Regions from separate parts of the Arthrobacter pascens genome, predicted to be linked through region 4. Evidence: riboswitches for the same ligand, from Rfam matches in the RefSeq annotation. Region 4 holds a riboswitch; each other region holds the start of a gene.
The links. Region 4 has a riboswitch for S-adenosylmethionine ahead of metX (homoserine O-acetyltransferase MetX). Riboswitches for the same ligand answer to the same signal wherever they lie in the genome.
Positions count from the first base shown of each region.

Region 1 (2,192 bases), 2.8 Mb from region 4:
GCCAGTCAAGCCTCGCCGCCGGCATCGGCTGGGATGTTCCCACGGTCACCATCAATAAGCTCTGCCTCTCCGGGCTCACGGCCGTGATTGATGCTGCCCGGATGATCCGGGCGGGCGAAGCTGATTTCATCGTCGCAGCAGGCCAGGAGTCCATGAGCAACGCCCCGCACCTGCTCCGCGGGCTGCGCACCGGGGTGGCCATAGGCGATGCCCCGCTGGTGGATTCGCTGAACGGGGACGCCCTGCAGGATCCCGTTTCCGGTGTGCTGCAGGGCGCGGCGACCGATGCGGGCAACGCCGAGCGGGGGATCAGCCGGGCGGGGCAGGACGAGGTTGCCGCGCGGTCCCACCAGCGCTCCGAGGCCGCACGGTCCGCCGGGTTCCTGGCTGAGGAGATAGCACCCGTGGGGATTCCGCAGCGGCGGGGTCCGGCGCTGGTTGTGGATTCCGATGAGGGCATCAGGCCCGGAACGACGCCGGAAGCGCTGGCAGCGCTCAAACCTGCGTTCTCCACGGCTGAGTCGGCCACCATCACCGCAGGTTCTGCCTCTCCGCTCTCCGACGGCGCCGCCGCCGTCGTGGTTGCCAGTAAGGCGGCAGCCCAGCGGGCCGGACTCAGCTGGATTGCCGAGATCGGCAGCCACGGCCAGACCGCCGGCCCTGACGCTTCGCTGCACTCCCAGCCATCACGGGCCATCGAACAGGCACTCAAGCTTGAAGGGCTCGAGGTGACGGACCTGGATCTCATCGAGATCAACGAGGCGTTTGCGTCGGTCATCATCCAGTCAGCGAAAGACCTGGGAATTCCGACGGGCCGGATCAACGCCGAGGGCGGCGCGATCGCCCTGGGCCATCCCGTCGGCGCCTCCGGGGCCCGGCTGGTGCTCCATCAGGCGCTGGCACTCAAGCGCCGCGGCGGCGGCACCGGAGTGGTAGCCCTCTGTGGCGGCGGCGGTCAGGGGGAAGCCCTCATCCTCAAGGCCTGACCCGGCCCTCGTTGCACCCGTGACGGTTGGTTACGGAACATGACGACGACGGCGGTGCGGGGCGGCGTGCCAAGTGTTACGTTTTTGAGCAGTAATGAGAACCGGCGCCAAGCCCTGACTGGCCGGTCGGCAACCCTCCCTTTCGCGGCGGGGTGCCTCAGGTGAATACTCGGCATATCGACCATTCGAGCTGCAAGCGTGAAAGAAGGAGATCCCTCGTGTCTGAGGCACCTGCCCCTGAAGAAAAGCTGTCCTACCGACTGATCACCGGGCCGGACGACCGTGCCTTCTGCGAACGGATCTCCAGCGCCCTGGGCGAAGGCTACGTGCTGCACGGCAGCCCGGCCGCAACCTTCAACGGCAGCAGCGTTATCGTTGCACAGGCCCTGATCCTCCCGGCGGCCATCGCCAGTGCGGATGCCGCCGTCGCCACCGCCGTAGAAGACCTCGAGTTCGAGGGCGAGGGCCACGCATGAGCTATGCAGGAGACCTCACGCCGCACGAAGCCTGGGCCAAGCTGCAGGAAGGTGCAATCCTCGTCGACGTCCGCACGGAAGGCGAATGGGCGCACATCGGCATCCCTGACACCAGGGCAACGGACAACGATCCCCTCTTCATCCAATGGACTTTCCCGGGCGGGATACCCAACCCGGAATTCATCAGGGAGCTCACCCAGCAGGCGCCGGAGGACACCACCACCGAACTGGTCTTCCTGTGCCGCTCCGGCGCCCGATCCGTGGCCGCCGCCATTGCAGCCACCCAGGCCGGCTTCACGTCCTATAACGTCCTGGAGGGCTTCGAAGGCGATCCCGACCGCTACGGCGAGCGCACCATCAACGGCTGGAAGAACCGCGGCCTGCCGACCAACCTGGGAAAGAACTAAGTGACCTTCAACGAAGATGCCTCCAGCTGGAGCCCTGACACCCAGGCAGTCCGTGGCGGCCTTGACCGCACCAACTTCCAGGAAACCACCGAGCCGGTCTTCCTGAACTCGGGGTTCGTCTACGAATCCGCTGCCGCCGCCGAGCGCGCCTTCACCGGCGAGGACGAGCGGTTTGTCTACTCCCGCTACGGCAACCCCTCAGTGGCCACGTTCCAGGAACGGCTCCGGCTCCTGGAAGGCACCGAAGCGTGCTTTGCGACGGCGTCCGGAATGTCCGCCGTCTTTACCGCCCTGGGTGCCCTGCTGGCTGCGGGAGACAGGGT
Region 1 covers NZ_JAUSXF010000001.1:93,680-95,871, reverse strand. The annotation lists gene QFZ40_RS00425 (acetyl-CoA C-acyltransferase) at 1-986, shown strand, start outside; SAM riboswitch class IV at 1,077-1,191, shown strand; gene QFZ40_RS00420 (DUF1737 domain-containing protein) at 1,205-1,462, shown strand; gene QFZ40_RS00415 (rhodanese-like domain-containing protein) at 1,459-1,869, shown strand; gene QFZ40_RS00410 (O-succinylhomoserine sulfhydrylase) at 1,870-2,192, shown strand, end outside.
Region 1: linked by a shared signal. The riboswitch ahead of QFZ40_RS00420 (DUF1737 domain-containing protein) and the one ahead of metX (homoserine O-acetyltransferase MetX) in region 4 are both predicted to bind S-adenosylmethionine.

Region 2 (2,192 bases), 1.5 Mb from region 4:
GCGAGGAATTCGGCAGTTCCGGGCATGGATCCCGGCGCTGGATCATCGATCCCATCGACGGCACCAAGAACTTTGTCCGCGGCGTTCCCGTCTGGGCCACCCTGATTGCCCTGGTCGATGAAGGCGAACCCGTCGTTGGCGTGGTAAGCGCCCCTGCGCTGGGCAAACGCTGGTGGGCCGCCAAAGGTGCCGGGGCATACATGGGACGCTCCCTTGCTGCCGCCACCCGGCTCCGGGTATCTGACGTGTCGAAGCTTTCGGATGCCTCCCTCTCCTATTCCAGCCTCGGCGGATGGAAAGAACGCGGGAGCCTGGACGACTTCCTCGGCCTGACGGAGGACGTCTGGCGGACGCGCGCATACGGCGACTTCTGGTCCTACTGCATGGTGGCCGAGGGTTCCGTTGACATTGCCTGCGAGCCTGAGCTGAACCTCTACGACATGGCGGCCCTGGTCCCCATCGTGGTTGAAGCCGGCGGCAGGTTTACGTCCCTCGACGGCGAGGACGGCCCGTTCGGAGGCAACGCCCTGGCCACCAACTCGATCCTGCACTCCGAGGTTCTCAAGCGCCTCAACCCGGATCTGGACGACCTCCTCTAACCGGGAAACCCGAATATTCGATGGCGGACGCGTCCACTAGGGTGCGTCCGCCGTCGTATTCTTCGGGCAAAGCCGATTCTTACAACGCCGCGTAACAAAACCCTTAACATTGGAACCCGCTTTTTCCTGGCCCGCAGCATGTTCTACGCTCTTAATAGGTCACGAGTGCCAGCGCAAAACCCCGGTTTGCTGGCCGGCAACCCTCCATTCGCGGTGGGGTGCCCCGGGTGACGACCAGGCCGGTCCGGAACGGACCCGGCAAGCGCGGATTCCCATGGAGGGGTCCTTCTTACAGTGAGGTCTCTGTGACAACTGCCACCGTCTCCCCCAACATCGCCGCCCCCGTACACACCACCAGCCCGGCCACGCTGTTCAGTGAACGCAATGCCATTGCGGGCCGTCCGCTGTCCGCCGTCACCGGTGCCGAGATTCAGGCGCCCCTGATCCAAGGCGGGCACGTCCGGTACGCCAACCTTGACTATGGCGCGTCCGCTCCTGCCCTCTCCGTTGTGTCGGCCTATCTCAATGAGATCCTGCCGTTCTACGCCAGCGTCCATCGTGGTGCCGGCTACGCATCGCAGATCAGCACGTCCGTCTATGAGAACGCACGCAACATCGTCCGTGACTTTGTGGGTGGCCGCCCTGATGACTCAGTTGTCTTTACCCGCAACACCACCGATTCGCTGAACCTGCTGGCCGGCTGTCTTCCGAGTACTGACGGACGTCCGAACGGCGACGTGCTTTATCTGGACATCGAGCATCACGCCAACCTTCTGCCGTGGCAGGGCCTGCCGCACCGCAGTGTAGTGGCCGCCGACACCATCGCCGGCACCATCGAGGCACTCCGGGCGGAACTGGAGCAGGGCGGCGTAAGCCTGCTGGCCGTCACCGGTGCGTCCAATGTAACCGGTGAGATCCTGCCCATCCGGGCCCTTGCAACGCTGGCGCACGAACACGGTGCCCGGATCGTGGTGGACGCCGCCCAGCTGGCGCCGCACCGGCGCATCAGCATCAGCACCGACGACGTCGACTACCTCGCCTTCTCCGGTCACAAGCTTTATGCGCCCTTCGGCGCGGGCGTCCTGGTGGGCAGGCCTGACTGGCTCGATCTCGGAACCCCTCACCTCGCCGGCGGCGGAGCCGTCCGTGAAGCCAGGCTCGACGGCGTCAGCTGGACCACAGGGCCGGCTCGCCACGAGGGCGGCTCACCCAACGTCCTTGGTGCTGCCACCCTGGCCCGCGCCACCCAGGTGATCGCTGCTTTGGATCAGGACCGCTGGCACGCCCATGAGTCGGCCATCAGGTCTTTCCTGGTGGAGGGACTCCAGAGGATCGAGGGCGTTACCGTACATCAGATCTTCAAGGACACGGATCCCGAAACGGACACCATCGGGGTCGTGAACTTCTCCGTAGCCGGTTACGATGCCGGCCTGGTGGCCGCATACCTGTCTGCCGAACATGGGGTAGGCCTGCGCGACGGACGCTTCTGCGCGCACCCGCTGCTCAAGCGCCTTGGCCTTCCCTCCGGTTCCCTGCGCGCCAGCTTCGGCGTGGGTTCACGGCTGGAAGACGCCCAGCGTCTGCTGGCCGGCA
Region 2 covers NZ_JAUSXF010000001.1:1,374,006-1,376,197, reverse strand. The annotation lists gene hisN (histidinol-phosphatase) at 1-599, shown strand, start outside; SAM riboswitch class IV at 757-870, shown strand; gene QFZ40_RS06385 (aminotransferase class V-fold PLP-dependent enzyme) at 932-2,192, shown strand, end outside.
Region 2: linked by a shared signal. The riboswitch ahead of QFZ40_RS06385 (aminotransferase class V-fold PLP-dependent enzyme) and the one ahead of metX (homoserine O-acetyltransferase MetX) in region 4 are both predicted to bind S-adenosylmethionine.

Region 3 (2,192 bases), 900 kb from region 4:
ATCGAACACGTCCTGGACCCGGATGCCCAGGCGGGCCACCTTGTCCATATATGCCGGGCCGATGCCGCGGCCGGTGGTGCCGATGGCGCGGCTGCCGAGGAACCGCTCGGTGACCTTATCCAGCACCTGGTGATAGGGCGCGACCAGGTGGGCGTTGGCGGAGACACGGAGCCTGGACGTGTCGGCGCCACGGGCCTCAAGGCCGTCGATCTCCTGGAAGAGTGCCTCCAGGTTCACCACGCAGCCGTTTCCGATGATCGGAATAGCGTTGGGGCTGAGGATGCCGGCCGGAAGGAGCTTGAGCTCATACTTCTCACCGCCTACGACGACGGTGTGCCCGGCGTTGTTGCCGCCGTTGGGCTTAACGACGTAGTCGACGCGGTGGCCGAGCAGGTCAGTAGCCTTACCTTTGCCTTCGTCGCCCCATTGGGCTCCGACGATCACGATTGCTGGCATGGGATCCTCCCCCATTCGTTCGGGCCGCATCCCGTTGTCCAGCCCTGCCTGAATCACCAGGGGCGGATGCCGGAAGTCGGCACCGTTCATGAGAATGCCCCGACGGCTTCAGTCTGGCGGAACAGCTTCGGTGGCCTGCCAGGCAAGAGTTCGGGGCTCTTACCAGCCAAGTTTAGCGGATGCGGGGGTTTCTCCACTTGTTCGGCGACGCGGCTCCGCGTTGCCGGCACGCCACCTGCCGCCATCCCGTGAAACAATCCGGCAAAGGCTTGCCCTCATCCGCGCGATGCCATTAAGTGAGAGTACCCATCCGGAGCGGCCGAGAGACCTGGCTCGTAGACGCCGCAGCAACCGCGGAGGTGCAGGGACAATCCTGCCTGCAGGTGCTACTGCCAGGACCGATGGAAGGAATGATCCATGTCCCTCAACACTGACCACATCCGGGCCACGCATGCAGGCTCCCTGCCCCGCACACCTGAGCTCATCGCCGCCAACGCCGCTAAGGAAACAGACGGCATTACTCCCGAATTCCTTGAGTTGCTGGAAGCATCGGTGGCGGGTGTCGTCCAGCGGCAGAAGGATGTCGGGCTGAATATCCCGAATGACGGCGAATACGGGCACACCATGTCCACTTCGGTTGATTACGGGGCCTGGTGGAACTACTCCTTCGCCAGGCTTGGCGGCCTGGAACCAACGGATGTGGACCGCTGGAAGGACCCGGTGGTGCATCGCTCTACTCCGGGTCATATTGTGCTGACCTCATTTCCCGATCGCCGTGACCGGCTGGCTTTCAACGACGCCTACACCGATCCGTCCTCAGGGATCCTGACGCACCGCAAGAGCGTCTCCCAGCCGAAGATCACCGGGCCCCTGACATACACCGGACAGGACCTGGTGGCATCTGATGTTACGAACCTGAAGAAGGGCCTGGCTGCAGCCGGCCTGACTGAAGGCTTCGTGGCTTCGCTGTCCCCCGGTTCGTGCGCCAGGGTGGCCAACGAGTACTACGCCTCTGATGAGGAGCTCCTCTATGCCTGCGCTGATGCCATGCGGGAGGAATACAAGGCCATCATCGACGCCGGCCTGACCGTCCAGTTGGACGACCCGTCGCTCGCGGAAAGCTGGGACCAGATCAACCCTGAACCAGCGCTGCAGGACTACCTGAGGTTCATCCAGCTGCGCGTCGAGGCCACGAACTGGGCGCTGCGCGACTTGCCCAGGGACCGGATCCGGCTGCACGTCTGCTGGGGATCCTGGCATGGACCTCACACGACGGATATTCCGTTCGCGGACATCATCGGGTCCGTGCTGCAAATCAACGCCGGCGGCTACTCCTTTGAAGCAGCCAACGTCCGCCATGAGCACGAGTGGCGGATCTGGGAGGACACTAAGCTGCCCGAGGGCAAGGTGATCATTCCCGGCGTCGTGTCCCATGCCACCAACGTCGTGGAGCATCCCGACCTCGTGGCGGACAGGATCGTGCGGTTCGCGGAGCTGGTGGGACGTGAGAACGTCATCGCCTCCACCGACTGCGGACTGGGAGGCCGTGTGCACCCGCAGATTGCCTGGGCCAAGCTTGAGGCCCTGGGTGAGGGTGCGCGGCGCGCCACCGCGCGGCTCTGGTAAGAACACCACCAACTCCGCGGAAGGGCTCGTTACCCTGACCCGCAAAACCCGGCGCAGCGGCCCGGCGTTTCGTTTTGCGGGGCTTGCTAAACTGGAGAAGGCCGACCAGG
Region 3 covers NZ_JAUSXF010000001.1:3,793,634-3,795,825, forward strand. The annotation lists gene QFZ40_RS17340 (adenylosuccinate synthase) at 1-456, opposite strand, end outside; SAM riboswitch class I at 760-864, shown strand; gene QFZ40_RS17345 (cobalamin-independent methionine synthase II family protein) at 874-2,082, shown strand.
Region 3: linked by a shared signal. The riboswitch ahead of QFZ40_RS17345 (cobalamin-independent methionine synthase II family protein) and the one ahead of metX (homoserine O-acetyltransferase MetX) in region 4 are both predicted to bind S-adenosylmethionine.

Region 4 (2,192 bases):
TCGACTTCGGGAAGGACCCGGAACGGTTCCCCGGCTTCAATACGCCGGACCCCACCTACAATGGCCTGGTCTACGCCCGTGACCTCGGCGCCGATGGTGCACTCGGGGCCAACCTCTCCTACATCCTCAAGGCCAGGGTCCAGCTGCTCCGTGACCTGGGCTCTGCGGTGTCACCGTTCAACGCCTTCCTGATAGCGCAGGGACTGGAGACCCTAAGCCTGCGGGTGGAGCGGCACGTAGCGAACGCCGTCGCGGTGGCGCAGTGGCTGGAAGCTCGGGACGACGTCGAATCAGTGGCCTACGCGGGCCTTCCCTCCAGCCCCTGGTATGAGCGTGGACGCAAGTACGGTCCCCTGGGTACGGGAGCCGTGGTGGCGTTCAACCTGGCCGGCGGTGCCGAGGCCGGCAAGCGGTTTGTGGATGCCCTGGAGCTGCACAGCCATGTGGCGAACATCGGCGATGTCAGGTCCCTGGTCATCCATCCGGCGTCCACGACCCACAGCCAGCTCTCCCCGGAGCAGCAGGCCATTGCCGGCGTCACGCCGGGCCTGGTCCGCCTGTCTGTGGGAATCGAGCACATCGATGACATCCTTGCTGACCTTGAAGCGGGTTTCCGGGCGGCCAAGGCGGCGCTCCAGGCAGTGAGCTCCGGGAAGTGAGCGGGGCATAGTCCCGGGTGCGGCGCGTCCGGTCTGGCAGGCCGCGCCCCGGAAAGTCATAATCCAGTCACACTCTTAGCCATAGGCCGGGGCTGTTTCGTACACTCAATGGAGGTCATGAGTGCCAGCGACAGCCCCGGCTTGCTGGCCGGCAACCCTCCTTCCGCGGTGGGGTGCCCCGGGTGAAGACCTGGCCTGCCGGTCATTTGACGGCAGGCAAGCGCGTAGAAAAGGTCCTCAGATGACGATTACCGTCTCCCGTACAGCCGTACCCGAAAACGGAGTGCTCCGTTATGCCGCCATCGGGGGGCTGCAGCTCGAAGCCGGCGGATTCCTCCCCGACGTCACCCTGGCGTACGAAACATGGGGCACGCTCAACGCGGACGGATCCAACGCCGTCCTCATCGAGCACGCCCTGACAGGCAGCACCCACGTGACCCGGGGCGACAGCGACGAGCCCGGCTGGTGGGAGCAACTGGCCGGACCCGGGGCACCCGTGGACACGGACCGGTTCTTCGTTGTGTCCATCAACATCGTGGGGGGCTGCTACGGATCCACCGGGCCGTCGTCGCCTGCTCCGGACGGAAGGCCGTGGGGCTCCCGCTTCCCCCTGGTTACCCTTCGGGACAGTACTGTTGCCGAGGCCAGGCTGGCTGACCAGCTGGGCATCCGGAGCTGGTTCGCGGTCATGGGCGGTTCGATGGGCGGCGCGCGGGCACTGGAGTGGGCAGTCACGTATCCGGAACGCGTGCAGCGCTGCGCGGTGATTTCGATCGGAGCGGCGAGCACCGCCGAACAGATCGCCTTTGCCCAGGCGCAGACCCTGGCGATCCGGCAGGACGCCAACTTCAACGACGGCGACTACTACGGCGGTCCTTTCCCCGAGGACGGCCTCGCGCTGGCTCGGCGGATCGCGCACATCACCTACCGCTCGGCCGCGGAATTCGACGGACGGTTCGGCCGGACGGCCCAGGCGGCGGAAACACCGCTGCAGGCCGCATCCCTGGGCGACCGGGGCCGCTACCAGGTGGAAAGCTACCTGGACCACCAGGGCAGCAAACTCGTCCGGCGCTTTGACGCCAACAGCTACATCGCCATCACCGAGGCACTCATGAGCCACGATATCTGCCGCGGGCGGGGTTCCCTGCGTGAGACCCTTGACCGGGCCACCGCGCGGTTTTTCGTGGCAGCCGTGGACAGCGACCGGCTGTACTTCCCGTCCCAGTCACGCGAACTGGCCTCAGCCTTGCCCGGAGACGTGGACGTCCACGTCATTGAAGCGCCCATCGGCCACGACGGGTTCCTCACAGAGATCGGACAGCTCGGCAGCCAGCTCGGGAAGACGTTCCTGGTCTAGCCCTTAGTGATCCTGCCACAGGCGGGAATCTAGCCGTTCATGATTTCGGCCCGGCGGGCCATGTAGTCTTCCATGGCCAGCTCGCCGTTGCTGTACTGCTGGTCCAGTTCGGCGAGCTTCCGGGCCCGGAAGCCCTGCTGGGCCGACGGCGGCGGGGGAGCCGCAGGGGCAGGCGG
Region 4 covers NZ_JAUSXF010000001.1:2,895,762-2,897,953, reverse strand. The annotation lists gene QFZ40_RS13345 (bifunctional o-acetylhomoserine/o-acetylserine sulfhydrylase) at 1-659, shown strand, start outside; SAM riboswitch class IV at 773-888, shown strand; gene metX (homoserine O-acetyltransferase MetX) at 901-2,016, shown strand; gene QFZ40_RS13335 (hypothetical protein) at 2,046-2,192, opposite strand, start outside.